4 regions of the Streptomyces sp. NPDC015125 genome follow, and region 3 is predicted to be linked to each of the others. Evidence: riboswitches for the same ligand, from Rfam matches in the RefSeq annotation. Region 3 holds a riboswitch; each other region holds the start of a gene.

Region 1 (7,701 bases), on a different contig from region 3:
CAGCCGCAGATCGTCCATCCCGACCACCGCGGTGAAGGGGTACTGCGGGGCGGTGTTGTGAGCGGTTGTCATGCTGTGTCGTCCTCCAGGTCGTCGGCCGGCTGCGTCTTCTGCGTCTGTCGCGGTCCTCCACTGCCTACCCTCATGGCGCCCCCGGAGGCACGAACGGCAGCCCCTCCGGTACCCCTTCCTCGATCAGCCGCAGCAGTGCGCCGGTGTCCGCGTGCTCCTCGATCAGATCGCCCAGCCGGTCGAGCTGCTCCTCGCGCAGGGCGGCGAAGGCGGTGTCGGGGGCCGGCACGAACGCCCGGCCCGCGTCCGCCGCGACGCGCCGCAGGAAGGCCCGCCGGAAGCCGTCGCTCTCCAGCGAGCCGTGCCAGTGCGTGCCCCATACGGAGCCGGTCCGGCACCCGTCCAGGCTGCGCCCCTGGCCATCGGACATGAACGACTCGTCCCCGCCGGTCACTTCGGCGACCCCGTGGTGGATCTCGTAGCCCGCCACCGGCTCGCCCAGCGCCTCGCCGACCGGCCGCGCCAGGGTCTTCTCCGCCGCGAACCGCACGCGGACGGGCAGCAGCCCCAGCCCGTCGACCGTGCCCGCCTTCGACTCGACGTCGTCCTCGATGCGCTCGCCCAGCATCTGGAAGCCGCCGCAGATGCCCAGCACCGGACGGCCCTCGGCGGCCCGCCGGACGACCGCGTCCGCCAGTCCGCGCTCGCGCAGCCACTGCAGCGCCCGGACCGTGCCCCGGGTCCCCGGCAGCACCACCAGGTCCGCATCGGCCAGCTCCTCGGCCCGGTCCACGAACCGCACCACCACGCCCGGCTCCGCGGCCAGCGCGTCCACGTCCGTGAAGTTCGACATCAGCGGTACGGCGGCGACCGCCACCCGCAGCACCTCGGCGCCGTGCGGCGGAGCCACCACGCTCTCGCGCACCGCGCCGCGCAGCGACACATGCAGGCCGTCCTCCTCGTCGATGCCGAGGCCGTGGGAGAAGGGCAGCACACCCAGCGTCTGCCGCCCCGTGAGACCGCGCAGCATCTCCAGCCCCGGCTCCAGCAGCGTCACATCGCCCCGGAACTTGTTGACGAGATAGCCGGCGACCAGCGCCTGGTCCTCCTTGGACAGCAGCGCGGTGGTGCCGAAGAAGGAGGCGAACACCCCGCCGCGGTCGATGTCACCGACCACCACCACCGGGATCCGCGCGGCCCGTGCCAGGCCCATGTTCACGAGGTCGGTACGCCGCAGATTGATCTCGGCGGGACTGCCGGCGCCCTCGCAGATCACCGCGTCGTGGGTACGCCGCAGCTCCGCCAGGCAGTCGGTGACCGTGCCGAGCAACTGCTCCTGGCGGCCCTCGTGGTAGCCCCGGGCACTGAGCTCGCCCACCGGCTTGCCCAGCAGCACCACCTGGCTGCTGCGGTCGCTGCCGGGCTTGAGCAGGACGGGGTTCATCAGCGCGGTCGGCTCCACCCGCGCCGCGGCGGCCTGCATCGCCTGGGCCCGTCCGATCTCCGCGCCCTCGCGGGTGACGAACGAATTCAGCGACATGTTCTGTGCCTTGAACGGCGCCACCCGCACACCCTGCCGGGCCAGCCAGCGGCAGATGCCCGCCGTCACCACGCTCTTGCCCGCGTCGGACGTCGTACCGGCCACCAACAGGCCACCGCCGACGGCTCCGCCCGATGCCTTGAACCGCCCGTTCACCGGGTCCTCCTCATGCGCCGGGCCTCCGGCTGTCGTGAGCCGTACGCGCCAGTGCGCGCACGGTCCTGGGCGTCACCGCACCCGTGGCCGGGCGGGCGGTGGCCACCGGGGCCCGTCGCAGCGCCCCGACCGCCAGCCGCGCCGCCACCGTCGTCGCCAGCGCAAGGACGCCCACCCGGCGCGAGAGCCGCACGGCCCGTTCGATGTCGGGCACCGCGACCGGCGGCGCCCCGCCGTTGAGCTGCGGCCGGTGCTCCACCCGTCCGCCGTAGGCCAGCGTGCCGCCCAGCCGTACGCCCAGCGCACCCGCGAACGACGCCTCCACCGGGCCCGCGTTGGGGCTCGGATGGGCGCCGCCGTCCGCTCGCCAGGCCCGCAGCGCACCGCGCCGGTCGGGCCCCGCGAGCACGGTGAGGGCGGCGGTCAGCCGGGAGCCGGGCCAGCCGGCGAGGTCGTCGAGCCGGGCCGAGGCCCAGCCGAAGCGGCGGTGGCGCGGCGACTTGTGCCCCACCATCGCGTCCAGGGTGTTCACCGCCCGGAACGCCACCAGGCCGGGCACCCCGCCCAGCGCGCCCCACACGAGGGCGCCCACCACGGCGTCCGAGGTGTTCTCGGCGACCGATTCCACCACCGCGCGGGCCATCTGGGACCCGTCCAGGGCCTGGGGATCGCGGCCGCACAGATGCGGCAGCCGCTCCCGCGCCACGTCCAGGTCGCCCGCCGTCAGCGCACCACCGACGGCCCGCGCCTCGCGGCCGAGCGAGGTGCCGCCCAGCACGGCCCAGACCGTCGCCGCGGTCAGCGCGATCCGGGCGCCGTCGCGCAGAGGGGCCGGGGCGGCCGCCCGTACGGTGCGCTCCAGCAGTGCGGCACCGGCGGCGGCACCGCCCGCACACAGCACGGCGTGCGCCGCTCCGTAGCCGCGGTGATCGCGCCACAGCCGGCGTTCGACGGCGCTCGCGGCCCGGCCGAAGGCGGCCACCGGATGGCCGCGCCGCGGGTCCGCCGCGATCAGGTCGCCGAGAAAGCCGAGGGCCGCGCCGCACGCATATCCCGCGTGTTCGCCGCGCATCGGGTCAGACCGCCGCTGGGGCGTGTCCAAGGGGCCCTGCGGCGGGCAGTGGAGATCTCGAAGGGCGGCCGGGCATGGCGGTGTGTCCTCACTCAGGGTCCGCGCCCTGGCTCGACGTGACGGCGACAAGAGTCTCCTGGCTCCCGGATCGGCGAAATCCTCCGGCCTTCCAGTCCTGCGTACGTCATCGGACGTACGCGAGGCGGACCGTGGCCTTCGCTGGAGGAACGCTCCCCGGTGACAGTGGCGGGACCGCGCCGGATTCACACCGGACTTCCTCAGCTGTCGCCGAATGGCTCCGGCAGTCCACCACGCCCCGCGATGCCCGTCAACTCGCCCTTGACCTGCAACGCTGTCCTGTGGCACGCGTTGTGGTGCACGCCACAGCGTGGCAGCGAGGTCACAGACGGTTGCCCCCGCCCCTGATCTCACGTCACTATCTGGTGCACGGTGGCGACGGGGCCGCCGGAAGGGGGCCGGGGGATGCCGCAGAGCGCTGACCGTCACGAGATCCGCCTCAGGATCACGGGCACGAACAATCCGGACCAGGACATCGAAGACCTCAGGGCCTGGCTGGAGCGCGAGCCGTGGCTGGACCGGCACGGCCACGACTGGCAGCTCCGGCCGCGGCCGGCGGACGAGAGCGACGACGGCCCCGGTGACATGGCCGTCGGCGTCGACGACCTGATCCTGGTCATCGTCGGCGCCGTCGCCGCCGAGATCACCAAAAGCCTCACCATCGCCCTGCAGGAGTGGCTGCGACGGCGCCGGGAGGAGCGCGACACCGGCGAGCGGCCCGCCGTCGCGGTCGGGGCCGGTGACGGGGACCTGTGCGCGCTCGGCGACGCGGGCCCGGGCGCCGCGGCCCCCGGGCACCCCGATCCCGGCAGCCCGGCGGACGAGAGCGGCAGCACCGACGGGGACTGAGCCGGATGTCCGAATACGACGCACGGGGCAAGGTCAACCGGGCGCTGCTGATCGGCGTCGACGACTACCGCACGCTGCGCCCGCTGCCCGCGGTGAAGGACAACGTCCGGAAGCTGGAGCAGGCCCTGCTCGCCCCCGGCGTCGATCTGTTCACCAAGGGCGAGGTCGTCACCTGCCGGCCCCAGGAGCCCTGGGAGGTGGAACAGGCGCTGGACACCGTCGTCCAGGAGGCGCGCGGGCTGCTGTTGGTGTACTTCTCCGGCCACGGCCGGGTGGCCAGCGACGGCGGCAATCTGCACCTCATGGTCGGCGCCTCGGAACGGCGTCACAAGACCGTCTCCTGGCAGCACACGGTGCTGTCCTATCTGGACAACGCACGGGCCGACCGCATCGTGATCGTCCTGGAGTGCTGTTACGCGGGCAATGCGAGCGAGGCCTTCCACTCCTGCCGCAACCCCACCTCGCTGCTGATGGCCGCGCAGCCCAACCGCCGGATCTTCAGCGGCGAGGAACCCACCGGGGGCAGTGTCTTCAACCGCGCCCTGGTCCGGACCCTGGAACGGGGCATTCCCGGCAAACGGTTCGTCACCTTCGAGGACCTCGTCCGGGCCCTGCAGGAACAACTGGCCGGTGAGCGGACCCCGATGGGCGACGTCTGGGAGCCGCGCTCGGCGAAGCAGAACACCGTCGACGACGTCATCCTGTCCTTCGCCACCCCCGAGGCCCGCCCGCCGACCCCGCTGCGGATCCGCTTACGCCGCCGGCTGAAGTCGTCCTTCCGGCACTGGCCCCGACTCCGGCACTGGCCCCGACTCCTGCTGATCCTGGCGATCATCTTCGTACCGGCCATCACGGGCATCGTCCTGCTCCGGCTCCCGCACGGCGAGGCGCCCTGTCCGCCCGCCCTCGAACTGCGGCTGCTCACCGCCCCCGAGGCCGAACCCGCGCTGCGCCGGGCCGCCTTCGACTACGAGATGTCCGAGACCAACACCCGGCCCCTCAACGGCGAGAGCGACCTCCCCGACGGCTGCCGCCGCGCCCAGATCACCGTCTACTCCGCCGCCCGCGACCAGGTCGACCAGGGCTTCGCCGCCGCCGAGCGCTGGCAGGGCGAGGCCCTGGGGACCGGGAGGGCCCGGCCGGCCGACAAGGGCATCGACCCCCTCAACCGGCCCGGACCACAGCCCGACATCTGGATCCCCGAGTCCACCGCCGACTACTACGAGGCCCGCCGCGGTATGCCCGCCACGGGCTCCCCGGCGACCCTGCACTACAGCGCCCCCGTCGCCTACACCCCCCTGGTCGTCGGCATCCCGGAGAACCGGCGGCCGGCCGACGTCGATCCGGCCCACGCCTCCTGGCCCGAGTTGCTCGACCGGACCGACGGCGCCCACCACGACCTCAGACTCCTGCGGCCCAGCCCGGTGCTGTCCGGCACCGGGCTGCTGCACACCATCGGCCTCTACCTCGCCCACGACGGCCCGGGCAGCACCTCGACGGGAGCGCCCGACCTCACCCTCGCCCGGCAGGCCGAGGAGCGGCTCTCCGCCCCGGGCAGCCAGTACGCGGGCAGCACCGAACTGCTGTGTTCGCTGCGGCCCGACACCGACAGCGACGCCGCCGGCTTCGTCGACCGCACGAAGTCCGCGCCCCTGGTATCGGAGAAGTCCCTCGCCGACTACAACCTCGGCCACGCCATCGGCAGTTGCCCGGCCCGCCCGTCCGCGCTCCCGTTCCGCAACCGCTACCTCGCCTACTACCCCGAGAACGTCCCCGCGCTCGACCACCCCCTGGTCCGCGTCGACTGGCAGGGCGCCACGGACGCCACCGTGCGAAAGGCCGCCGTGGCGCGCTTCGCCGGCTGGCTGCGCGACCCCGACGGCGGGCAGCGCACCCTCACCGCGCAGGGCTACCGCGGGGTGCGGGAGGCGAGCCCCCCACCGGGCTCACCGCTGCGGGACAGCCGCGCGGACGTCGACCCCGTCGGACGGATCGTGCCCTTCACCGCCGGCCCGGAGCAGGTCTCCCAGGTGCTGGACGGCTACGACAAGGCACAGAAGTCCAGCCAGGTGCTGATCCTCATGGACACCTCCACCTCCATGGCGGACGGCGGCAAGCTCCCGGTCGCCCTGAGCGCCGCCGGACGCGCCCTGGAGATGGCCGGCCCGCGCCATACCTACGGCCTGTGGGCCTTCCCGGACCGCGCGCACCCCGCCGACGCCGACGCGGTGCGCGAGCTCGTCCCGCCGGGCAGCGCCGACCCGGCCCCGGGCAAGGCGGCGCTGGACCGGATCGCCGGCGGCGAACTGGTCGAGCACGGCGCCGCGATGGAGGAGGCGCTGACCCGCGCCCTGCGCACGATGAAGAAGTCCCCGGCCGCCAACAAGGCCATCGTGCTCCTGCTCGACCAGGACGACGGCGCGGGCCGGCGTGCGGCGAGCGTGGAGCGGACGCTCAGCACCCTCGTCGAGGAGAAACCCGAAGTGCCCATCCTGGCGCTGGTGATGGGCCAGTCCGGCTGTGACACCTTCGCCTTCCGGCAGCTGGCCGGCGCCTCGCACGGACAGTGCGTGCCCGCCGGCCCGCAGGCCGTCGACACGCTGGCCGGCCGGATCGCCTCCATCGGCACGGCCGCCCAGGGGGACCGATGACCGCTGTGCGCACCACCGCGCCCGCCGTCCTGTTGTGTCTGCTGCTGACGCTGGCGGTGAGCGGCTGTACGCCGGGGGAGCAGGACGTCCCGGAGAAGGGCGCGATCGTCTTCGCCACCGGCCGCGACCTCAGCAGCTCCGGCATCCGCCAGGACCTGATCCACGCCTGGGAGAAGGAGCACGGCCGCACGGTCCGGATCGTCGAACTCCCCGACACCGCCGACGGCCAGCGCAGCCAGCTGCTGGCGGCGGGCCAGTCCGGCAACGGCGGGTACGACGTGCTCAACCTCGATGTGGCCTGGACCGCGGAGTTCGCCGAGGCGGGCGTGATCCGCCCCTGGCCCGCGAGCCTGGACGGGGATTTCCTCGGCAGTGTGGCCAAGACCGTGGAGTACGACGGCAAGGTGTGGGGGGTGCCCTTCAACACCGACGCCGGGCTGCTCTACTACCGCAAGGACATCCTGCGCGCGTACCACCACGGCGCCCCGTCGGACTGGGGCGAACTGAAGGACGTGGCGATCGAGGTGGCAAAGGACTACAACCACAAGGCGGCCCGGGACGCCGCCGCCGGCAAGAAGAAGCGGCCCACGATGTACGGCATGGTCGCCCAGCTGCGGCCCTACGAGGGGCTGACCGTCAACACCCTGGAGTCGGCCTGGGCCCACGGCGGCGACCCGGAGGCCACCAGCTTCACCAAGGGCGAGCAGGTCGGCGCGCTGCAACTGGGCGTCGCGGAGCTGAAGAACCGGCTCGATTCGATCATGCCGCACGAGGCCACGGCCATGGACGAGACGGAGAGCCGCCGCTGGTTCGCCGACGGCCGCGCGCTGTTCATGCGCAACTGGCCGGTCGAGTACGCCTCGGTCGCCGAGAAACTCACGCCGGGCAAGGAGTTCGACGTCACCCAGCTGCCCGCCCGCCCCAGCGACGGCAAACGGATGTCCGTGCTGGGCGGGCAGAACCTCGCGATCTCCGCGGGCAGCAAGCGGCCGGCCGGCGCCCGGTCCCTGATCGAGGCGCTGACCGGTGCGGGCAGCGAACGCTGTCTGCTGGAGCGGGGATTCGCGGCCACCCGCGACTCGGCGTACCGGGACGGGCCCACGGCGCCGCGCTGCCCGCTGCCGCCCCGCGATGCGGAGCGCGGCGTCCCGGGAGCGCCGGAGCCGCGCCCCGACCCCCGCACCCTGCACGAGGCGCTGCTGGCGGCCGAACCGCGCCCGCGCAGCGCCCACTACCAGACCTTCAGCAAGGTCGTTCAGCTCGGGGTGTCCGCCTTCCTCAACGGCCGCGGCGGCACGGCCATCGCCGACCAGTTGGCCCGGGAGGCCGATGACGCGCTCGGC
Region 2 (7,701 bases), on a different contig from region 3:
ATTACGACGTCCAGCCGACCGGGCCGCGCGAGCTGTGGGATTCCGAACCCTTCGCCCCGGTGGTGCGCGACGGACGGATCTGGGGGCGCGGCACCGGTGACAACAAGGGGCAGCATTACGCGCACCTTCAGGCGCTGCGCCTCTTCGAGGAGCAGGTCGGCGCACTCCCGTGCTCGGTCACGGTGCTGCTCGACGGTGAGGAGGAGATCGGCAGCCCGACGCTGGCAGACATCCTGCGCGCACACCCCGAGCGGTTCGACGGCGATCTCGTCGTCTGGAGCGACCGTTCGGTGCACGAGTCCGGTGAATGGTGCGTCTCGCACGGCGTGCGTGGCATGCTCCGGCTCCGGCTCCGGGCGACCGGTCCCAGCCGCCCGCTGCACTCGGGCAACTTCGGCAATGTCGCGCCCAATCCGGCATGGCAGCTGGTCCAGGCGCTGGCCAGCCTCAAGGACCCCAGCGGCCGGGTCCTCGTCGAGGGCTTCGAGGACGGCCGGGAACCGCTGTCCGACGTCGACCGTGCCGCGTTCACCGCTCTCCCGCTCGATCTGCCGCAGGTCCTCGGCGACATCGGGCTGACCGAAATGGACCCGGCCTTCGACGGGCTGTCCTTCTACGAGCGGCTGGCCGACCGCCCCACGCTGACGATCAACGGGATCACCACCGGCGATGTGGCCCGGACCATCATCCCCGACACCGCGGAGGCGGGCGTCGACATCCGGCTGACGGCGGGCCAGGACCCCCAGGTCGTCTTCGAGCGTGTGGCCGCGCACCTGCGTACCCATGCTCCCGAGGTGACCGTCACCAAGTCCGGCGGCGTACCGGCCTCCAGGACCCCGATCGACAATCCGTATACGCCCAGGGTGGCGCGAGCCATCTCCCGGGTCACCGGGCGCGACCCCCTGCTGGTCCCCGCGTACGGCGGCACTCTTCCCGACTGGATCTTCACCGGGGTCCTCGGTGTGCCCAGCATCGGCCTGCCGTTGGCCAACGCCGACCAGGCCAACCACGCACCCAACGAGAACCTGCGCGTCGACTGCTTCCTCGACGCCACCGCGATCTGCATGGAGCTGCTGCTCGAACTGGGCGCCTGACCCTCCGGCCCCTCGCGACACCACAGGAACAGAGGCGACACCGCAATGCGCACCACACCACACCCCCCGCCCTGGCTCGTCCACGACGGCGTACTGACCGGTCTGAAGGTCCTCGATCTGTCCCGCATCCTGTCCGGGCCGTTCTGCAGCATGATGCTGGCCGATCTGGGCGCTGATGTGATCAAGGTCGAGGACACCGCCTCCGGCGATGACACCCGCGCCTGGGGTCCCCCTTTCCAGGGAGAGGACGCGGCGTACTTCCACAGCGTCAACCGCAACAAGCGCGGTATTGCCGTCGACCTCAAGGACCCCGACTGTCTGCGCCTGATACAGGAGCTGGCGGCCGGCGCCGATGTGATCGTGGAGAACTTCCGGCCCGGCACCGCGGCCCGCCTCGGCCTGGGCTATCAGGACGTCCGCGACCGTAATCCCGGCGTCGTGTACGCCTCCATCAGCGGTTACGGGCAGACCGGTCCGTACCGGAGCGAACCGGGCTATGACGCGATTGCCCAGGCGGTCAGCGGCGTCATGAGCGTGACCGGAGAACCCGGCGGCCCGCCCGTGCGGTTCGGGGTCTCCCCGGCGGATCTCGCCGCCGGGATGTGGGCCGCCATCGGCGTCCTGGCCGCCTTGCGCAACCGCGAGCACACCGGCAGCGGCGAGTGGGTCGATGTCTCGCTGCTGGACGGCCAGGTGGCCTGGCTGAGCTATGTCGCCGCCGGGTACTTCGCCTCCGGCGATGTCCCGCAACGCTATGGCTCGGCCCACCCGACGATCGTGCCCTACCAGGCGTTTCCCACCGCCGACGGTCACCTCATGGTCGCCGCCGGGAACGACGGCCTGTGGCGCCGCTTCGCCACCGCGATCGGATGCGCCGAGCTGGCCGACGATCCACGGTTCGCGACCAACCCCGACCGGGTCCGCCATCGCGGGGAACTGCTCCCGCTCATCGAGCGTGCGCTGCGGGCACGCGATGCCCAGGAGTGGGCCGAGATCCTCACCGAGGCGAAGGTACCGGTCGGTCCGATCAACACCGTCGACCAGGCTCTGCGGCATCCCCAGGTCCTCGCGCGCGGCATGGTCGCCGAAGTCGAGCACCCCGACGCCGGCACCCTGCGCACCATCGCCTCACCCCTCAAGCTGTCCGGCAATCCGGCCACGGTGCGCACCCCGCCGCCCCGCCACGGGGAGCACACCGTGCAGATCCTGACCGCCCTCGGGGTCGGCCCGCGGCAACTGGCCGGGCTCCGCGCGCGAAAGGCCGTGAGGTGACCCCCGTACCCGCCCCCGACCCGGCCCTTCGGACGTCCCGGTCCGGCCCGGTCGCCGAGATCCGGATCGGTGACGGCAGCCGGCGCAATGCCCTCCCGGGCCGGGCCTGGGCGCGGCTGGCCCGGGAGGTCGGGGAGCTCGGGGAGGACCGGTCGCTGCGGGTGCTGGTGATCCGCGGGCAGGGCGATACGTTCTGCGCCGGTTCGAACATGACCGACTGGGTGGATGCGGACACCGGCTATGTCGAGGAGTCCTTCGCCCATATGGAAACGGCGTTCACCGCGATCGAGGACTGTCCCGTTCCGGTGATCGCCGAGATCCGCGGTGTCGCCGCCGGTGCGGGGTGCCAACTCGCCCTCGCCTGCGATCTGCGGCTCATGGCGGACGGGGCACGGATCGGGATGCCGATCGCCCGGCTCGGCATCCTCGCCAGTCCGGCCTTCGCCGCGCGTCTGGTCGCGCTGGCCGGACCTGCCGCGGCGCGGGAGCTGCTCTACACCGGCCGGCTGTTCGACGCCCGTACCGCGGTGGCCCGCGGGCTCGCGGAGGACAGCGTGCCCGAGGAGCAACTCGCCGCCCGCACCCGCGATCTCGCCACTGCGATCGCCGGGCAGCCACCCGCGGCGATCCGGGCCGCCAAGCTGGCGGTGGCCGCCGCGCTGGCACCGCAGCGGCAGGCTGCCGCCGTCAATCCGCGACCGGCGGTGGCCCGGCCCGACTTCGACCGGGCGATCACCACCTTCCTCGGGCAGCGGTCGGCCACCGCACCGGCCCCGCCCGCCGCCTGAAGACCGGCGTCGGTCCGTGCGTCCCTCCTGCGTCGGTCCGTGCGTCCCTCCTGCGTCGGTCCGGGGAGCGCCGGTCCGGGGGCCGCCGGTCCGGGGCCTCGGGCGCCAGGGCCGGAAAGCGGGCCGGAAAACGGCTGGATACCGGCCCATGGACGCTGGGCAGCGGCGGGGCCGGTGGGGTAGATCAGGAGTGGGGAGGGCACGGTGGCCCCTGGCGGTGTCGTGGCAGGAGATCGGAGAGCAGGCTGCATGTCCGTACGACGTCTGAACCATGCGGTGCTTTACGTCCGTGATGTGGCCCGGTCGGTTGCTTTCTACACCGAGGCCCTCGGGCTCACGGTGGGGATGGAGATTTCGGCACAGGCCGCGTTTCTCCGCGCCCCCGGCTCACTCAACGATCATGATCTGGCGCTGTTCGCGGTGGGGGCGGAGGCGCCGGGGCCCGAGGCCGGGCGGGTCGGGCTCTACCACCTGGCCTGGGAGATCGGCACACTCGGCGAGCTTGTCGCGGCACATGCGCAGCTCGTCGAGCGGGGCGCGCTGGTGGGGTCGAGTGATCACCTCGTCGCCAAGTCGCTGTACGCCAAGGACCCGGACGGCAACGAATTCGAGGTGATGTGGCGGGTCCCGCGGGAGGACTGGCCGGGACCGGACGAGCCGGAGCGGCTGCGGCCACTCGATCTGGCGGCGGCGCTGCAGCGCTGGGGACCGGATCTGGCGACGGGGGCGGCAGCCGGTTCGGCCACCTGAAGGGGTGACGGTACCCCGGCGCCGCTACGGGCGCCGGGGACGTATGCGGCGTGTGGGGCCGAGGCGCCTCAGGAGTCCGGCGTGGCGCGCTCCGCCGACCCTGCCGGCCCCGCCTGCTCCGTCGGCTGGGTTCGTTCCGCCCGTTCCGCCCGTTCCGCCCAGCGCTTTTCGACGCCGGCCAGTCGCCAGTACGCCAGCGCGGCGGCCCACACCACCACGAACAGGCCGACGATGAGGAAGCCGACATTGTCGAGGTCGAGGCCGGAAATCCAGCCGGTCAGCGGGTCGTTGAGGGCGAGCTTCTCGTGCAGCACGGTCACCAGCTCGATCGTGCCGATGAAGAAGGCGACGGCGATCGACAGGCCGGTGATGGTGAGGTTGTAGTAGACCTTGCGCACCGGGTTGGAGAACGCCCACTGGTAGGCGAAGTTCATGAAGGTGCCGTCGAGGGTGTCGAACAGGCTCATTCCGGCGGCGAAGAGCAGCGGCAGGCACAGCACGGCGTACCAGGGCAGGCCCGCCGCGGCGCCGCTGCCCGCCATCACCATCAGCGTCACTTCGGTCGCGGTGTCGAAGCCGAGTCCGAAGAGGAAGCCGAGCGGGAACATCTGGCCGGGACGGGAGATCGAGCGGGTGAACCGTCCCAGGAAGCGGTTCATGAAGCCGCGCGCATCGAGGCGCTGCTCCAGCTCGGCCTCGTCGTAGTGGCCGTTGCGCATACCGCGGAAGACCCGCCAGATCCCGGCCAGTGCGATCAGGTTGAGGGCGGCGATGAGGTAGAGAAAGCTCCCCGAGATCGTGGTACCGATCGTGCCGAGGATCTGGTGCGTACGGGACTCGTCGTTGAGCAGGGTGCCCGCGAGCTGGGCGCCGCCCGCCACCAGGGCCGCCATCGCGACGACCACGCTGGAGTGGCCGAGGGCGAACCAGAAGCCGACCGAGACCGGCCGCTTTCCGTCGGCCATCAGCTTGCGGGTGGTGTTGTCGATGGCGGCGATGTGGTCGGCGTCGAAGGCGTGCCGCATGCCGAGGGTGTAGGCGGTGACACCGAGGCCCACGCCGAAGACCTGGCTGCCCACGGCGTAGTGATGCGGCACCACGAGCAGGAAGAGCACGCCGAAGGCGACGACGTGCAGACCGGCTATGACGGCCATCAGGCCCGCGGTGCGGACGGTGTCCTGCCGACGCCAGCGGAATGCCGCGGGGGCAGGGGTGGTACGGGTATCGGTGGACAGGGCCATCCGGCGGTCACGCTCCAGCACCTCGTGGATCACTTCGTGAGATGCCGTGGCCGGTCTCCTGGCTTTTGGGGGTACCTCCCTGCTCCTCAAGAGCTGGGGGGAGGGTGTACGCGCCCGCCCCGCCTTCCCGGCCGCGGGTTGCGGTCAGTGGCGCCGCAGGCGCGCCGTGCGCCTGCGGAAGGGGCGGAAACTCCCCGATCACAGTGGCGAGGGCCGCTCCGGTCTGGGACCACAAGGTCCGTCACCGGATTCCCGAACACCACGGCCCGGTCACTCTAGCTGCCACCCGGGAGGGCTGGGGTTCGCGGGGCACCTTCCGCAGCCCCTGGAGGGGGCGGTCATCGTGAGGCGGTCGGTCGTGCCACGAGTCACGGGGCGTGCCACGGGGCGTGCCACGAGTTGTGCCACGGGGCGTGCCACGGGGCGGTCGCTGGGCGAAAGGAAGGTGTGGAGTCAGTAGTCCAGGGACGAGAGGAAGGTGTGGAGTTCGCGGTCGAAGAGTGCGGTGTTCTCCAGATTGACCATATGCGCGGCGCCCGGTATCCGGACTCTTCGGGCGCCGGGAACGGTCAGCGCTATCGCATGGGCGTTGGCGGAGATGTCCCTGCTGTCGAGGTCGCCGTCGAACACGAGGGTGGGCACCCGTATCTCGCCCAGGCGGTCGGCGGCACCGACCTCAAGGGGCATACCGGCACCCGCACCATCGGCATGTACCTCTGCGTTGGCCTCGGCCGAGGCACGCATCCGCTCACGGAATCCCGGGTGCACCGCGGAGGGTTCGCGGTGCGGTCCGTCCACCCACATCCGCAGGAAGTGCTCGACATAGCGTTCCGCGCCGTCCGGGGCGCCGATCGCCGCCACCTGCGCCTTGATGTGTTCCAGGAGGAAGGGGTCGGTGAAGGCGCGGCCGCTGATGCCGGGGGAGGCGAGGGCGAGGGCCGTCACCCGCTCCGGGCGGGCTAGGGCGGTGTCGAGCGCGACCCGCGCGCCATGGGAGAGGCCGACGAGGACGGCTCCGGGAACATCGAGCGCGTCGAGCAGGGTGCACAGGTCGTCGTGGTTCGCGTAGTCCCCGGTCACGGTGGAGGACAAGCCATGGCCGCGGAAGTCGTAACGGATGGCGCGCAGGCCGGAGTTCACCAGCCAGGCGAACTGCTCGTCCCACATGTGCTGGTCGAGCATGCCGCCGTGGAGCAGCACCACCGCGGGGCCCGAGCCGGCTGTCTCGTAGAACAGCTCACCGTCGTCGACCGGCACGATTCCGTTGTCGATCTCGGACCAGGCGGTGATTCCTCGGGTCATCTTGCAGGCCGTCCTTTGTGTACCGGATGCGATGAGGTGGGCGTGATGCCATTGTCGTCGCTCTTGCCGCTGCTGCCGCAACTGCCGGTTTCCTCCGGTTCCGTGCGTGAGCCGTTCGCGAGCTGCCGGAACTCCTCACCGAGCCGGTCCAGTACGTGCAGCGCGGTACGGACGTCGTCGGCGGGCAGGTCGGCCAGCCGCTGCCTCAGCTCCGCTGCCTCGGATTCCCGGACGCTGCGTATCGCCTCCGTGCCTTCGCCGGTGAGCCGGATCAGGGACGAGCGGCGGTGTGCGGGATTCGGGGCGGCCACGACCAGGCCCAGCTCCATGGCGTGGTTCACCCAGCGCTGCACCGGCTGCCGGTCGAGCCCCATCCCCCGCGCCAACTGCGGCACGGTGCACGGGCCTTCGGCGCGCAGCGCGTCCAGCAGCGCGTGTTCGCCGGCGGTCATGCCCGTGCCGGCCAGCTCGTGTTCCACCGCGCGGACGACCGTGCGGTGCAGCGGCCACAGGCGTCGGATGACGCCGTACAACAGGTCTTCGGTGGACGCCGGCTCTCCGCCGTCGGCGTCTTCCGCATCTCCGGCGAACCTCTCAATGACACTCATGATGTCATGATGACATTGGTGATGTCGTTTGGGAAGGGGGTTGTCGCGGAAGGAGTGGAGAAGGCGGCGGGCGTGACGGGCTCGTGCGGCCGGTCGCCGCGAGAAGGTGAGAAAGACGAGAAAGACAAGAAAGGCGAGAAAGGCAAGCAAGACGAGAAAGATAAGAGAGGCAAGAGAGACAAGAGAGACGCGAAAAAAGGGGACGGCGGATGAAGGTCGGTCTGTTGCGTGCGGTCGGGGCGGCCACGGCCGTGTACGGGGTGGCGGTGGCGGCGCTGCCCGAACTGCTGGCACGGCCCTCCGGGCTGGTCGGCGCCACAGCGCGGACCGAGCCGGCGACCCGGACCGCACTGCGTCCGCTGGCCTGGCGGGACGCGGTGAGCGGGCTGGCGATGTTGGTGGCTCCGGAAGGCCCGGCACTGCGCACCGCCGCGTATGTGCGGATCGCGGCGGACTTCGGGGATGCCGTACTGCTCGGTGCGACGCTGCCGGGGCGCGACCGGAAGCTGACGGCGGTGGCGGTGTCCCTCGGGTGGGGCGCGCTGTCGGTGGCCGGGCTGCTCGCCGACCGGCGGCGGTGGGGGAGCGGGGTCATGCGCTCGGTGGAGGTGGGGCCTCTTCGGGTGCGAAGGTGATGACGAGGTCG
Region 3 (7,701 bases):
TGCGGGCCGACGACGGAAAGCTCGTCTCGGTCGAGGTCAAGGACGACAAGGGCGGCACGGTCACCGGGCAGCTCGCCGGTGACGGCACGTCATGGAAATCGGACGGCAAGGTCAAGCCGCAGACCACCTACACCGTGCGGACGAGGACGAAGTCGGCGCAGGGCAAGGAAGCCGCCGCCACCTCGGAATTCACCACGGAGCAGGCCGACAAGGTCAACAAGCTCACCAACACCCCCGGCGGTGGGCAGACCGTGGGCACCGGGATGCCGGTGTCGATCCTCTTCGACCACCCGGTGGCGAAGGACCGGCGCGCCGACATCGAGAAGGCGCTGAAGGTCACCACCCAGCCGAAGGTCGAGGGTGCCTGGGGCTGGGTCAAGGACTACTCCGGCAAGGACCGGATCGACTGGCGCCCCAAGGACTACTGGCCGGCCGGCACCAAGGTCTCCGTCAAGGGCGCACTGTCCGGAATCAACTCCGGTGACGACGGCGGCTGGTTCGCCCGTGACTACAACTTCGGCTTCCGCATCGGCGCCGATCACAAGGCCGTCATCGATGTGCCCTCGCACACCCTGACCATGTACGAGAACGGCAAGAGCGTCGGCAGCATCACCGGCTCCGCGGGCTCCCCGCAGGACCCGACCCGCGGCGGTGTGCACACCGTACGCAGCAAGAACGCGGCCGAGACGATGGACTCCGCCACCATCGGCCACGGCAACGAGTGGAGCCTGGACTCCAAGTGGGTCACCCACCTCACCGCGTCCGGGACCTTTCTGCACTCCGCCCCGTGGAACAAGTCGCTCGGTGTGGAGAACAACAGCCACGGCTGCTTCGGTATGAGCACCTCGGACGCCAAGAAGATCTACGACTTCCTGCCGATCGGCTCCACGGTCGAGGTGAAGGGCACCAGCAACACCAACAAGACCGACGTCGGCAACGGCCTGGAGGTCTGGCAGGAGAGCTGGACGCAGTGGCAGCAGCGCAGCGCGCTGCAGCACTGACCCGGGCGGCCGTCGTTCAGCCGGTCATCTGCGGTGCCTGGCGGGGCCGCGGGTGCGGGTGAGCAGCAGGAAGACGGTGGCCAGGACGGCGATGGCCTGGGCCAGGGCCGCGAGCTGTTTATCGGCGCTCCAGCCCGGTTCGTACATGTCCGGCAGCGGTCCCGGCGCGCCGATGTCCACGTAGGTATAGAGGAGCAGCAGCGCGAGTCCGCCGGTCGCGACGAGCCAGGCGAAGGTGTCGCCGGCCGGCCGGCGCCAGATCAGCACGAGCACGGCGGCGAGTGCGGCGAGTGCGGCCTCGATACGGAAGAGCAGACCCTGGCTGATGGTCGCCGTGACCCCGTCGTACCAGCCGGCGAGCCGGGCGTGGACGTAGGCGTCCAGTGCCAGCCCGGCCGCCGCCAGCAGCCGTGCCACACCGCGGGCGGTCCGGCCGGACCGCCCGCGGCCGGGCCGCCCGCGGGACGGTACGGAGTCGTCTGGTGCCACGGCTTCTCCAAGCCTCTCTCATCGGGCGCCCGTCTCCCTCGGACCGGCCCGCCCTGCCCCGTCGGTCCGCACACACCTCAATAGACCGCAGACGCCGCCGCCCGGCCATCCGGGCGGCGGCGTTCGGCGTAGCGGGCGGGCCGACGGGCGGGCAGGCGGGCGGGCCGACGGGCAGGCAGGCGGCGAGATGTCCGGGCGGGCGCCGACGCCGTTCCGGGCGGGGCGAGACGGCGCCGGTCAGCGGATCTCGCTCGTCGTACGGCGGTAGGTGGAGCGCCGGTCCTCGATCTCGGCCCAGCGGTCGCCGTAGACGTTCTCGGTGATGCCCGGCTCCCGCAGGAAGTCGTGCGGGAAGCCCAGCGGTACCGCGCTGCACCGGTCGAGCCGCGCCTTCGCATCGGCGTCCAGCGTGACCTCCACCGCGGCGAGGTTGTCGAGCAGCTGGCTCTCCTTGGTGGCGGCGATGATCGGAATGATGTTGCCGGGCCGGCTGCGCAGCCACGCCAGCGCCACCTGCGCCGGGCTCCAGCCGCCCTGCTCGGCGATCTCCAGCACCGCGGTGACGGTCTCCTCGGTGCGGTGGTCCGGCCGGTCCGTCTCGCCGACGACATCCAGCCGGCCGGTCTCCCCGCGGCGGTACTTGCCGGTGAGCCGCCCGGCCGCGAGCGGCGCCCAGGCCAGCACGGCCAGGTCGAAGGCGCGGGCCTGCGGCAGCAGTTCGCGCTCGGGCGTCCGCTCCAGCAGGTTGTAGCGCAGCTGCGAGCCGGCGAACGCGGTCCAGCCGCGCAGCTCGGCAAGGGTGTTCGCCTGCGCGATCTCCCAGGCGGGCCAGTCGGAAACGCCGAGGTAGAGCACCTTTCCCGAGCGCACCAGGTCGTCGAGCGCCCGCATCACCTCCTCCACGGGCGTGAAGTTGTCCCGGGCGTGCACCCACAGCACGTCGAGGTGGTCGGTGCGCAGCCGCTCCAGGCTCTCCTCCACCGACCGGACCAGGTTCTTGCGGTGGTTGCCCGCCGCGTTCACATCGCCCTTGCGGGTCGCGCAGGTGTATTTGCTCGCCAGCACGAAGCGGTCCCGGCGGCCGTCGAGCAGCTCCCCCAGGATCCGCTCCGAGGCGCCCTCGGTGTAGTTGTTGGCGGTGTCGATGAAGTTGCCGCCGGCATCCGCGTAGGCGTCCAGGATCCGGCCGCTGGTGTCCTTGGCCGCGCCCCAGCCCCAGTCCTCGCCGATGGTCATGGCACCCAGGCTCAGCTCGCTCACCCGCAGGCCGGTCCTGCCGAACAGTGTGTAGCGCACGTGGTTCCCTTCAATCGGTCCAGCTCTCCGGTCGTGCGCTCACGCTAGGAGCTGGAGCGCGCTCCAGCGCAAGGCGCGGCCGACGGTCGGGCCCGGTGCCGGCCTCGTCGATGGCGCGATCCGGGCGGGTCGTCCAGGGCACGCCCTGGGGAGACATGCCCTAGGGTGGGCCGGGCAACTGGTTCGCCCTGTCCACCAGGCAGGCGCGTCGCAAGAGGGAACCCGGTGGAAGTCCGGGACTGCCCCGCAGCGGTGAGTGGGAACGACCGCCGTCATACGCACTGGGCCCGGCCGGGTCTGGGAAGCGATGGCCAGTAGATGTCCGCCCTTGGCGGACGTGCCCGCGAGTCCGAAGACCTGCCAGTGCCCCCGTGCGACCGGTGCACGGGGAGATCACGGTGACCTCGAGGGCGGGTCGGCGGACATCAGACGGGTACGTCCGGCTTGCTTGCGCCGGGACCCGTCCGGATTGCCGTCCCTTCGCGTCCTCGACCGTCCCGCGGTCCATGGAGACATACTCGCGAAGGAGAGTTCCGTGACCAGCACGTCCGCAGCCGCGGCAGCACGCGCCACCGTGCACGGCTACCCCCGTCAGGGGCCGAACCGTGAACTGAAGAAGGCCATCGAGGGCTACTGGAAGGGCCGCGTCAGCGCCGACGCCCTTCGCGGCACCGCCGCCGAACTGCGCCGGGGAAATTGGCGGCAGCTCGCCGAGGCCGGTGTCCACGAGGTGCCGACCGGCGACTTCTCGTACTACGACCATGTGCTGGACACCAGCGTCATGGTCGGCGCTGTCCCGGACCGCCACCGCGACGCCGTCGCCGACGACGCCCTCGACGGCTACTTCGCGATGGCCCGCGGCACCCAGGAGGTGGCGCCGCTGGAGATGACCAAGTGGTTCGACACCAACTACCACTATCTGGTGCCGGAGTTGGGTCCGGACACGGTCTTCGCCGCGGACTCCGCCAAACAGGTCGCCGAGCTGACCGAGGCGCTCGGTCTCGGTCTGGCCGCCCGCCCCGTCCTCGTCGGACCGGTCACCTACCTGCTGCTGGCCAAGCCCGCGCCCGGTGTTGCGGCCGGCTTCGATCCGCTGACCCTGCTCGACCGGCTGCTGCCCGTCTACGCCGAGGTCCTCGCCGATCTGGGGGCGGCCGGGGCCGACTGGGTGCAGCTGGACGAGCCGGCGCTGGTGCAGGACCGCTCCCCCGCCGTGCTGAACGCCGCGGCCCGCGCCTACCGCGACCTCGGCGCCCTCCCCGACCGCCCTCGGCTGCTGGTCGCCTCGTACTTCGACCGGCTGGGCGAGGCGCTGCCGGTACTGGCGAAGGCGCCCGTCGACGGTCTGGCGCTGGACTTCACCGGTGCCGCGGCCGGCAACCTCGGGGATCTGGCGGCGGTCGGCGGACTGCCCGGCAAGCGGCTGGTCGCCGGTGTCGTCGACGGCCGTAATGTGTGGATCAACGACCTGGAGAAGTCGCTGGCCACGGTGGGCACGCTCCTCGGCCTGGCCGACCGGATCGATGTCTCGACCTCCTGCTCCCTGCTGCACGTCCCGCTGGACGCCGCCGCCGAGCGCGATATCGACCCGCAGATCGCCCGCTGGCTGGCCTTCGCCCGGCAGAAGACCGCGGAGGTCGTGACGCTGGCGCGCGGTCTGGCGCAGGGCACCGACACCATCGCCGCCGAACTCGCCGCCAACCGCACCGACCTGGCCTCCCGGGCGAATTCCGCCCTCACCCACGACCCGGCCGTGCGCTCCCGGGCCGCCGCCGTCACCGACGCCGACGGCCGCCGTTCGCAGCCGTACGCCGGGCGGGCCGCCGCCCAGCGCGCCCACCTCGGGCTGCCGCTGCTGCCGACCACCACCATCGGCTCGTTCCCGCAGACCGCCGAACTGCGCACCGCCCGCGCCGACCTGAGGGCCGGCCGGATCGGCACCGCGGGCTACGAGGAGCGCATCTCGGCCGAGATCCGCGAGGTCCTGGCCTTCCAGGAGAAGGCCGGCCTCGATGTCCTGGTGCACGGCGAGCCGGAGCGCAACGACATGGTGCAGTACTTCGCCGAGCAGCTCACCGGCTATCTCGCCACCCGGCACGGCTGGGTCCAGTCCTACGGCACCCGCTACGTCCGCCCGCCGGTCCTGGCCGGGGACATCTCCCGGCCCGAGCCGATGACGGTCCGCTGGACGACGTACGCCCAGTCGCTCACCGACCGGCCGGTCAAGGGCATGCTCACCGGCCCGGTCACCATGCTCGCCTGGTCCTTCGTCCGCGACGACCAGCCGCTGGGCGAGACCGCACGGCAGGTGGCCCTCGCCCTGCGCGACGAGGTGGCTGACCTGGAGGCTGCGGGAACGTCGGTCATCCAGGTCGACGAGCCCGCGCTGCGCGAGACCCTGCCCCTGCGCGCCACCGACCACGCCGCGTACCTGGCCTGGGCCACCGAGGCGTTCCGCCTCACCACCGGTGGAGTCCGCCCGGACACCCAGATCCACACCCATATGTGCTATGCGGAGTTCGGCGACATCCTGCGGGCCATCGATGACCTCGATGCCGATGTCATCAGCCTGGAGGCGGCCCGCTCCCATATGCAGGTCGCCGGGGAGCTCGCCACGGCGGGGTATCCGCGCGAGGTGGGTCCCGGTGTCTATGACATCCACTCGCCGCGCGTACCGGGCGTGGACGAGGCAACGGCCCTGCTGCGCAAGGGACTTGAGGCCATCCCGGCCGAGCGGCTGTGGGTCAACCCCGACTGCGGTCTGAAGACCCGTGGCTGGCCCGAGGTGCGGGCCGCCCTGGAGAACCTGGTCGCCGCGGCCCGCGAGGTCCGCGGGAGCCTGCCCGGCGCGGCTTCCTGACGGCGGCCCGGGCCGGGGCCGGCGCCCGGGGGGTGCCGGCCCCGGCCCGGGCCGCAGGGAGCCGCGAACGGGGCCGGCTGTGGCGCCGAGACAGGCGGGCAGCGGGCCGTACGACACGGGTCCGGCGCGCCGGACCCGTGTCGTCCGCCCTTTGCCATCCGTCCTTCGCCATCCGTCCGCCGGCGGCCGCCCGCCGACATCCGTCCGCTCAGCCGGTGATGATCGCCGGGTCGCTCACGCCCGACTCACCGTTCTCCACATGGCCGGCGAACCGGCGCAGGAAGGTGCTGTCGGTGTCGGCGGCGACCGACAGGTCGTACCAGCGCTTGCTGCTGCGCAGGTCGACCGGCTTCTTGACGGTGGCGCCCGCGCGGACGGTGTAGGTCTCGCTCGCCCCGCCGTAGGCGTGGGTGACGGTGAGGTGGCAGTCGGTGCTGCCGTGGTTGGTCAGGGTGAGTTCGATGCGGCCGGCGGTCGCGTCGTGGCGGGCGGTCACCTCGGGGCCGGCCTTCTTGCCGTCGCCCTTGAAGGAGCGCAGGAAGCCGTTCGGGCCGAACACCGAGAGGTCGTAAGTGCCCTTGGAGTAGGAGGTGTTCCAGGTGTCGGAGATCTGCTTGCCGGCCTCCGTGGTGTACGTCCAGGGGCCGTCGGTGCGGTTGCCCGCGGTGACGGTGAAGCAGGCACCGGCCTTGTCGCCGCCGCTGAAGGTGAGCGTGTAGCGCCCGGTGGAGGGAGCGGCGGCCCCGTCGACGAGCGGCGCGTACGGCAGCGGACGGGACGGCCGGGAGCCCGGCTCCTGCTTGGGCAGCACGGGGTTGGCGGGCGGCTTCGGCACATAGCTGTCGTGCCGGTCCTTGTCCGGCGGCCGGAAGCCGTCGGTGGCCGGGAGCGCGGCCGGCTTGGTGTCCTCCAGGCCGAAGTCGAAGGCGGAGGTCAGGTCGCCGCAGATGGCACGCCGCCACGGCGAGATGTTCGGCTCGTGCACACCGAAGCGGCGCTCCAGGAACCGGATGATGGAGGTGTGGTCGAAGACCTCGGAGCAGACGTAACCGCCGGTGCTCCAGGGTGAGACGACCAGCATCGGAACGCGCTGGCCGAGGCCGTAGGGGCCAGCGGAGTAGGTGGCGTTGCCGCCGAAGCTGTCGAGCTTGCTGTCGACGGTCGACTTGCCCTGGTCGGCGGAGGCCGGCGGGAAGGGCGGGAGGACGTGGTCGAAGTAGCCGTCGTTCTCGTCGTACGTGATGAGCAGGGCGGTCTTGCTCCACACCTCGGGGTTGGAGGTGAGCGCGTCCAGCACCTGCGAGACGTACCAGGCACCGTAGTTGGCGGGCCAGTTGGGGTGCTCGGAGAAGGCCTCGGGGGCGGCGATCCAGGAGACCTGGGGGAGCTTGCCGGCCTTCACATCGGCCTTGAGGTGGTCGAAGTAGCCGTCGCCCTGCTTGGCGTTGGTGCCGGTGCGGGCCTTGTCGTAGAGCGGGTCGCCGGGCTTAGCGTTGCGGTACTGGTTGAAGAAGAGCAGCGAGTTGTCGCCGTAGGTGCCGCGGTAGGCGTCCTCGATCCAGCCCCATTTGCCGTCGGCGTCCAGGCCGTCACCGATGTCCTGGTAGACCTTCCAGGAGACCCCGGCCTTCTCCAGCCGCTCCGGGTAGGTGGTCCAGCTGTACCCCTCCTCCTCGTTGCCCAGGACCGGGCCGCCGCCCGAGCCGTCGTTGCCGACATGGCCCGAGAACATGTAGTAGCGGTTGGGGTCGGTGGCCCCGATGATCGAGCAGTGGTACGAGTCGCAGATGGTGAACGCATCGGCGAGCGCGTAGTGGAACGGAATGTCCTTGCGGGTCAGATGGGCCATCGTCCCGGTGCCCTTGGCCGGGATCCAGCTGTCGTACTTGCCGTCGTTCCAGGCCTTGTGACCGCCCGCCCAGTCGTGGTTGAGGCCCTCGATGAACTGCATACCGAGGTTCTCGGCGTCCGGGTGGTAGGGCAGGACGTCCTTGGAGCCGTCCGGCTGGTGCCAGACGGACTTCCCGTTGTCGAGGATGAGCGGGCGCGGGTCGC
Region 4 (7,701 bases), on a different contig from region 3:
GTGCCAGGCCCAGCAGGTAGGTGCCGCCGACGTCGGGGACAAAGCCGATGCCGGTCTCGGGCATGGCGATCCGGGAGTTTTCGGTGACGATGCGGATGCCGCCGTGGGCGGAGACTCCCACGCCGCCACCCATCACGATGCCGTCCATGAGGGCGACATAGGGCTTCGGGTAGCGGGCGATACGGGCGTTGAGCCGGTATTCGTCGCGCCAGAACGCTGCCGATGCTTTTCCGCCGGCGTGCGCGTCCTCGTAGATGGAGCGGATGTCACCGCCCGCGCACAGACCGCGCTCCCCCGCGCCGGTGAGGATCACGGTTTCGACGGTGGGGTCCTGTTCCCAGGTGGTCAGCGCTTCGTCGATGCGCTCGACCATCGGGTGGGTAAGGGCGTTGAGGGCACGGGGCCGGTTGAGCGTGATGCGGGCGGTGCGGCCCTCGGTGGTCAGGAGGACGGACTCGTCGGTGCCGGTCATCGAAGTGCCTCCGTCAGGCCGCGGGCCACGATGACGCGCATGATCTCGTTGGTTCCTTCCAGGATCTGGTGCACCCGCAGATCGCGGAGGATCTTTTCGATGCCGTATTCGGTGAGGTAGCCGTAGCCGCCGTGCAGTTGAAGGGCGCGGTCGGCGACGGAGTAGCCGGTGTCGGTGGCGAACCGCTTGGCCATGGCGCACAGTTGCGGGGCGTGCGGGTCACCGCGGTCCAGTGCTTGTGCGGCCTGGTGGACCAAGGCGCGGGCGGCGGCGAGTTCGGTCGCCATGTCGGCGAGGCGGAACTGCAGGGCCTGCGCGTCGAGCAGGCGCCCGCCGAACGCCTCACGGTCGGCGAGGTGGACGAGGCTGCCGTCCAGTGCGGCGCGGCCGCCGCCGAGCGAGCAGGCGGCGATGCCGAGCCGGCCACCGTTCAACCCGTTCATGGCGATGCGAAACCCGTCGCCCTCCCGGCCGAGCAGCCGGTCGGCGGGCACTCGGACACCGTCCAGGACCACTTGGCGGGTGGGCTGGGCGTTCCAGCCCATCTTTTTCTCGTTCGCTCCGAAGGACAGTCCGGGGTCGTCCTTGTCGACGAGGAAGGCGGAGATGCCGCGTGGGCCGTCGTCACTGGTACGGGCCATGACGACGTAGACCTGCGAGGCGCCGGCGCCGGAGATGAATTGCTTGACGCCGGTGAGGAGGTAGCCGTCGCCGTCGCGTACGGCGCGGGTGCGCAGTGCGGAGGCGTCCGAGCCGGCGCCCGGTTCGGTCAGGCAGTAGCTGCCCAGGTCCTCCATGGCGCACAGTCTCGGCAGCCAGCGTTCGCGCTGGGCGGCGTCGCCGTAGTGGTCGATCATCCAGGCGACCATGTTGTGGATGGAGACAAAGCCGGCGATGGAGGGGCAGCCGGAGGCCAGCGTCTCGAAGATCAGGACGCCGTCGGCCCGGCTGAGCCCGCTGCCGCCGGCCTCCTCCCGGACGTAGATGCCGCCGAGGCCGATGCCCGCGGCCTTGCGCAGTACCTCCACCGGGAAGTGTTTGTCCTGGTCCCACTGCACGGCGTTCGGGGTGAGGTGGTCCTGGGTGAAGTCGAGGGTGGCCTCGACGAGGGCGAGCTGGTCGTCGGTGAGCATGGTGGTGGTCATGGCGCTCACTTCATGGTCGGGATGGTGAAGCTCGCGCCCTCCTTGGCCCCGGAAGGCCAGCGCGAGGTGACGGTCTTGGTGCGGGTGTAGAAGCGGATCGCGTCCGGCCCGTGCTGGTTGAGGTCGCCGAAACCGGATCGCTTCCAGCCGCCGAAGGTGTGGTAGGCGACCGGCACCGGGATGGGCACGTTCACACCGACCATGCCGGTGTTGACCCGGCGGGTGAAGTCGCGGGCGGTGTCGCCGTCGCGGGTGAAGATTGCGACGCCGTTGCCGTACGGGTGCTCGCTGGGCAGCCGCAGCGCCTCCTCGTAGTCGGCGGCCCGCACGACACACAGCACGGGGCCGAAGATCTCCTCCCGGTAGACGCGCATCTGCGAAGTGACCCGGTCGAAAAGCGAGGCACCGGCGAAGAAGCCGTTCTCGTGCCCGGCGAGGGTGAAACCGCGGCCGTCCACGATGAGTTCGGCGCCCTCGTTGACGCCGATGTCGACGTAGCGGCGCACCCGATCGGCGGCGTCCCGGCTGACCAGCGGCCCGAAGTCGGCCTCGGGGTCGTCGCTGCGGCCGATACGCAGCTGCCCGATCCGCTCCTTCAGCCGCTCCACCAGGGCATCCGCGGTCCTCTCGCCGACGGGGACGGCCACGGAGATCGCCATACAGCGCTCCCCCGCCGAGCCGTAGCCCGCGCCGATCAATGCGTCGACGGCCTGGTCCAGGTCGGCGTCCGGCATCACGATCATGTGGTTCTTGGCACCGCCGAAGCACTGGGCACGCTTGCCGCGCGCGGCCGCGGTGGCGTAGAGGTGCGCGGCGATCGGGGTGGAGCCGACGAAGCCCAGCGCGCCGACCCGGGGGTCCTCCAGCAGGGTGTCGACCGCTTCCTTGCCGCCGTTGACGACATTGAGGACGCCCGGCGGGAGACCTGCCTCCACGAACAGTTCGGCGAGCCGGAGCGGTACCGAGGGGTCCCGTTCCGACGGCTTGAGGATGAAGGAGTTGCCGCAGGCCAGGGCGGGGGCGGCCTTCCACAGCGGAATCATCGCCGGGAAGTTGAACGGGGTGATGCCGGCGGTGACGCCGATGGGACTGCGCAGGGAGTGCACGTCGATCCCGCCGCCGGCGTTGTCGGTGAACTCGCCCTTGAGCAGATGCGGGATGCCGGCGGCAAATTCGACGACCTCCAGTCCGCGTTGCAGGTCTCCGTGGGCGTCGGCCACCGTCTTGCCGTGCTCGGACGACAGCAGTCGGGCGAGTGACTCACGTTCCGCGTCGACCAGTTGGAGGAATTTCAGCAGCACTCGGGCTCGGCGCTGCGGATTCCGATCGCCCCACTCGCGCTGGGCCTCGGCGGCATCGGCGATCGCCGCCTCGGTCTCGGCGCGGCCGGCGAGCGGGACACGTGCCTGCACCTCACCGGTGTTGGGATCGTACACATCGCCGTACGTCCCCGAGGTGCCCGGGGTGTGCTTGCCGCCGATGAAATGTGCCAGTTCACGGACCATGAAAGCCTGCTCTCCGTCAGGTGAGTCCGGGGATGGCGCGCCGGCCCGGCACGGACGCCGGACGACGTGCGCGCGGGCAGCGCGAGAAGCGCAGGGCTGGGCGACCGTCAGCCGTCGGTGATCGGTAGCCGTTGGTTTCGCCGGTCGAGGGCGTGGGTGCACACCGGTGCCATGCGTGTCTGCTCCATCCTCGTGGACAACACGGAACACCCCGCGGCCGGTATCCTGACTCCCGGATCAGCACACGCTCCCCGGCCTTCCCGACGGACTTCTCCGTCAGTGGCCGGTCTTGTTCGGGGAGCGCATTCCCCGGTCACAGTGGCGGGACCGCGCCGGATTCACACCGGCTTCCCTGCACCGCGGGCCTTGCCCCGAACATATAGTTGGACGTCCTAGTAAGTCCACCCCGCCACGGACCGCACGCTGAAATCCGCACCCAGGACACCGGCGGCCACCGCGTGTTTCCGGCAGCCGAACGCGCCGTCAGACGTCCGGTTCAGTGGTCGGGTACGGCACGAACGTGCCGCTGTTCTCGTCCACCGCTAGCCGGCGGTCCAGCGGTGGTACCGCCCGCTGCGGGCAGTCGGTGCGTCCGCAAATGCGGTAGCCCATGCCGATCGGGGTGGCGGCGGAGGCGTTGTCGATGATCGAGACGGTCACCACGGCCTTTGCGATGGAGGAGATCCTCTACGAGCCGCGCGAGCACAGCGCGGGCCTCAACGCCGACCGCTGGGACTACCTCTTCAGCCTGATAGACCTTTGCGCACCGCCCGGACTTCTCGCTCGCCGACCGGACGAAGGTCACCATGACCTCGCCCTTCCTGCGGGCCTACACCTACGACCAGGGCTGAGGGTGCCCGGATCGCCACCGGGCCGAGGGGCCCATCGGGCGTGCGGAACGGGGCGTGGAACGGACCAATGGAGCCGTTCCGCGCCCTGTCGCGGGTGAATCCCGTCGCGCCGGTGTCTCAACTCACAGTCCGGCATGTGAACAGAGGTGTCCGATACGGGCACCACGTCCTACGCTGGCCGGGCAATTGGTTCGCCCCGTCCGCCAGACGGGCCGCGTCGTAAGAGGGAACCCGGTGAGAATCCGGGACTGCCCCGCAGCGGTGAGTGGGAACGACCGCCGTCATACGCACTGGATCCGGGCCGCGGATCCGGGAAGCGACGGCCAGTAGGTGCCCGCCGGAAGACTCCGGCAGGCGCGCCCGCGAGTCCGAAGACCTGCCCGTTGCCCGTGCACACCCCATGTGTGGACGGATATCCCGGTGACCTCGAGGGCGGGTCGGCGTACATACCAGGCGGACACGTGCGTCGCGAGTGCACCGTGGATCCGTCCGGTTCGTCATCCCTTCGCGTGCCTCGTTCCGTCTCCGGGACTTTCAGGAAACGTATCCGCGAAGGAGAGTTCCGTGACAGCGAAGCCCGCAGCCGCGGCAGCACGGGCCACCGTGTACGGCTACCCCCGCCAGGGACAGCACCGGGAACTGAAGAAGGCGATCGAGGGCTACTGGAAGGGCCGCGTCACCGCGGACACCTTGCTGGAGACCGCCAAGGACCTGCGCCGTTCGAACTGGCAGCAACTGGCCGATACCGGCATCCACGAGGTGCCCACCGGTGACTTCTCGTACTACGACCATGTGCTGGACACCAGCGTCATGGTCGGTGCTGTCCCGGACCGCCACCGCGACGCCGTCGCGGCCGACGCCCTCGACGGCTACTTCGCGATGGCCCGCGGCACCCAGGACGTCGCGCCGCTGGAGATGACCAAGTGGTTCGACACCAACTACCACTATCTCGTCCCCGAACTCGGCCCGGACACCGTCTTCACCGCCGACTCGGCCAAGCAGGTCGCCGAGCTCAAGGAAGCCCTCGCACTCGGCCTCACCGCCCGGCCGGTCCTCGTCGGGCCGGTCACCTACCTCCTGCTCTCGAAGCCCGCGCCCGGGGTGGCCGCCGACTTCGAGCCGCTGACCCTCCTGGACCGGCTGCTGCCGGTCTATGCCGAGGTGCTCGCGGACCTGCGCGCCGCCGGGGCCGAGTGGGTGCAGCTCGACGAGCCCGCCCTCGTCCAGGACCGCACCCCGGCCGAACTCAACGCCGCCGCGCGCGCCTACCGCGACCTGGGCGCCCTCACCGACCGTCCGAAGCTGCTGGTCGCCTCGTACTTCGACCGGCTCGGCGACGCCCTGCCCGTCCTGGCCAAGGCGCCGGTGGACGGTCTGGCACTCGACTTCACCGACGCGGCCGCCGCCAACCTCGACGCGCTGGCGGCCGTCGGCGGACTGCCGGGCAAGCGCCTGGTCGCGGGCGTGGTCAACGGCCGCAACATCTGGATCAACGATCTGGAGAAGTCGCTGTCCACCCTCGGCACCCTGCTCGGCCTCGCCGACCGGGTGGACGTGGCCGCCTCCTGCTCGCTCCTGCACGTGCCGCTGGACGCCGCCGTCGAGCGCGACATCGACCCGCAGATCGTCCGCTGGCTGGCCTTCGCCAAGCAGAAGACCGCAGAACTGGTGACGCTCGCGCGGGGCCTGTCCCAGGGCACCGACACCATCGCCGCCGAACTCGCCGCGAACCGCGCCGACCTGGCCTCCCGTGCGAACTCCGCGATCACCCACGACCCGGCGGTGCGCGCTCGGGCCGCCGCCATTACCGACGCCGACGGCCGCCGCTCCGCGCCGTACGCCAACCGGGCCGCCGCCCAGAGTGCCCACCTCGGGCTGCCACTGCTGCCGACCACCACCATCGGCTCGTTCCCGCAGACCACCGAGCTGCGCACCGCCCGCGCCGATCTGCGGGCCGGACGGATCGACACGGCCGGCTACGAGGACCGGATCAAGGACGAGATCCGCGAGGTCCTCTCCTTCCAGGAGAAGGCCGGGATCGACGTGCTGGTGCACGGCGAGCCCGAACGCAACGACATGGTGCAGTACTTCGCCGAGCAGCTCACCGGCTACCTCGCCACCCGGCACGGCTGGGTCCAGTCCTACGGCACCCGCTACGTCCGCCCACCGGTCCTGGCCGGGGACATCTCCCGCCCCGAGCCGATGACGGTGCCCTGGACCTCCTACGCACAGGCGCAGACCGACCGGCCGGTCAAGGGCATGCTCACCGGCCCGGTCACCATGCTCGCCTGGTCCTTCGTCCGCGACGACCAGCCGCTGGGCGAGACCGCACGGCAGGTGGCCCTCGCCCTGCGCGACGAGGTGGCTGACCTGGAGGCTGCGGGAACGTCGGTCATCCAGGTCGACGAGCCCGCGCTGCGCGAGACCCTGCCCCTGCGCGCCGCCGACCACGCCGCGTACCTGGCCTGGGCGACCAAGGCGTTCCGCCTGTCCACCAGCGGGGTACAGGACCGCACCCAGGTCCACACCCACATGTGCTACGCGGAGTTCGGCGACATCGTGCAGGCCATCGACGATCTGGACGCGGACGTCATCAGCCTGGAGGCCGCCCGCTCCCACATGCAGGTCGCCCGGGAACTGGCCGCACACGGCTACCCCCGCGAAGCCGGCCCCGGTGTCTACGACATCCACTCCCCGCGCATCCCGAGCCCCGAGGAGGCAGCTGCCCTGCTCCGCAAGGGACTTGAGGCCATCCCCGCCGAGCGCCTCTGGGTCAACCCGGACTGCGGCCTGAAGACCCGCGGCTGGCCCGAGACCCGCGCTTCGCTGGAGAACCTGGTCGCGGCGGCCCGTACCGTCCGAACGGAGCTCGCCGGCTCCTGATTCCGCCGACGGCCGGGAGGGAACGCAGCCGCGCCTCCCGGCCGTCCCGGGCCGCCATGCAGCTGCGCGAGGGAGATCCCACGTTGAGAAGACAACCTCAGCACGTTGTCATCGACGGCATCCCGATGGTCGCCATGGCACCCCGCGACACCTACGTCACGCGCGAAAAATATCCGGCCGCACGTACCCCGGCACCCGAAATGCGACTTGCGGTTCCGATGAACGGGAAGGGCGCCGCTGACCAATAATCCAGGGCCGACCCGACCCAGAGTTCGTGTTGCTGCACACATAACCCGGTTCCGCACAGACGTTGCTGAAGTGCGATGTGCGCCACCGGGTAATTCGCGGTGCCTCCACACATTTCCCGGCATTGCGCACGCCGCAACATTCTGCGCTGCCCGGTGTCCATAGAACTGTTCGGGGCCTCCTGGCCTCGGCCCCCGCGGCCAGCGGCGGTCCGTGCAGGAAGGAATTCAGTATCCGGCCGCCCTCGAACCCCGCAAGCGGCTCACTGGTGCAGTTCGAGATTCTGGTAGATCTCCGTCGTCACCTTGGAGAAATTCATGGTCATGAAATGGATGCCTGGAACGTCCTCAGCGATCAGGCGGCGGCACATCTCGGTGGCGTGGTCGATGCCGAGCGCCCTGACCGCCTTGGGGTCGTCCTCGGCTGCGAGCATCCGCTCGGCGAGTTGTGGCGGGAAGGCAGCGGTGCTGAGGCTGGGGATGCGGCGCAGCGAGCGGATCGTGGTGACCGGCATGATCTCCGGGATGACCGGCGTTGCACAGCCGGCGCCCGCCACCCGGTCGCGCAAACGCAGGTAGTTGTCGACGTCGAAGAACATC

Evidence for each region. Region 3 has a riboswitch for cobalamin ahead of metE (5-methyltetrahydropteroyltriglutamate--homocysteine S-methyltransferase). Riboswitches for the same ligand answer to the same signal wherever they lie in the genome.
Region 1: it holds a riboswitch for cobalamin, as region 3 does, so the genes downstream of both, ACF088_RS26470 (cobalamin biosynthesis protein) here and metE (5-methyltetrahydropteroyltriglutamate--homocysteine S-methyltransferase) in region 3, are expected to answer to the same signal.
Region 2: it holds a riboswitch for cobalamin, as region 3 does, so the genes downstream of both, ACF088_RS20115 (HoxN/HupN/NixA family nickel/cobalt transporter) here and metE (5-methyltetrahydropteroyltriglutamate--homocysteine S-methyltransferase) in region 3, are expected to answer to the same signal.
Region 4: it holds a riboswitch for cobalamin, as region 3 does, so the genes downstream of both, ACF088_RS06000 (CoA-acylating methylmalonate-semialdehyde dehydrogenase) here and metE (5-methyltetrahydropteroyltriglutamate--homocysteine S-methyltransferase) in region 3, are expected to answer to the same signal.

Annotation. Positions count from the first base shown of each region.
Region 1 covers NZ_JBIBVF010000014.1:145,429-153,129, forward strand. The annotation lists gene ACF088_RS26460 (putative cobaltochelatase) at 1-72, opposite strand, end outside; gene ACF088_RS26465 (cobyric acid synthase) at 143-1,708, opposite strand; gene ACF088_RS26470 (cobalamin biosynthesis protein) at 1,719-2,780, opposite strand; cobalamin riboswitch at 2,910-3,061, opposite strand; gene ACF088_RS26475 (hypothetical protein) at 3,264-3,707, shown strand; gene ACF088_RS26480 (caspase family protein) at 3,713-6,358, shown strand; gene ACF088_RS26485 (extracellular solute-binding protein) at 6,355-7,701, shown strand, end outside.
Region 2 covers NZ_JBIBVF010000008.1:230,996-238,696, forward strand. The annotation lists gene ACF088_RS20095 (M20/M25/M40 family metallo-hydrolase) at 1-1,094, shown strand, start outside; gene ACF088_RS20100 (CaiB/BaiF CoA transferase family protein) at 1,140-2,366, shown strand; gene ACF088_RS20105 (enoyl-CoA hydratase/isomerase family protein) at 2,363-3,154, shown strand; gene ACF088_RS20110 (VOC family protein) at 3,404-3,904, shown strand; gene ACF088_RS20115 (HoxN/HupN/NixA family nickel/cobalt transporter) at 3,973-5,178, opposite strand; cobalamin riboswitch at 5,176-5,424, opposite strand; gene ACF088_RS20120 (alpha/beta fold hydrolase) at 5,599-6,447, opposite strand; gene ACF088_RS20125 (MarR family winged helix-turn-helix transcriptional regulator) at 6,444-7,055, opposite strand; gene ACF088_RS20130 (hypothetical protein) at 7,065-7,268, shown strand; gene ACF088_RS20135 (hypothetical protein) at 7,265-7,690, shown strand; gene ACF088_RS20140 (nucleoside/nucleotide kinase family protein) at 7,647-7,701, opposite strand, start outside.
Region 3 covers NZ_JBIBVF010000031.1:40,722-48,422, forward strand. The annotation lists gene ACF088_RS38440 (Ig-like domain-containing protein) at 1-1,001, shown strand, start outside; gene ACF088_RS38445 (hypothetical protein) at 1,026-1,490, opposite strand; gene ACF088_RS38450 (aldo/keto reductase) at 1,728-2,786, opposite strand; cobalamin riboswitch at 2,964-3,151, shown strand; gene metE (5-methyltetrahydropteroyltriglutamate--homocysteine S-methyltransferase) at 3,322-5,646, shown strand; gene ACF088_RS38460 (phosphocholine-specific phospholipase C) at 5,855-7,701, opposite strand, start outside.
Region 4 covers NZ_JBIBVF010000002.1:218,565-226,265, reverse strand. The annotation lists gene ACF088_RS06010 (enoyl-CoA hydratase/isomerase family protein) at 1-472, opposite strand, end outside; gene ACF088_RS06005 (acyl-CoA dehydrogenase family protein) at 469-1,617, opposite strand; gene ACF088_RS06000 (CoA-acylating methylmalonate-semialdehyde dehydrogenase) at 1,623-3,122, opposite strand; cobalamin riboswitch at 3,320-3,506, opposite strand; partial or broken gene ACF088_RS05995 (short-chain fatty acyl-CoA regulator family protein) at 3,606-3,767, opposite strand; partial or broken gene ACF088_RS05990 (malate synthase A) at 3,757-3,958, shown strand; cobalamin riboswitch at 4,144-4,372, shown strand; gene metE (5-methyltetrahydropteroyltriglutamate--homocysteine S-methyltransferase) at 4,538-6,856, shown strand; gene metF (methylenetetrahydrofolate reductase [NAD(P)H]) at 7,365-7,701, opposite strand, start outside.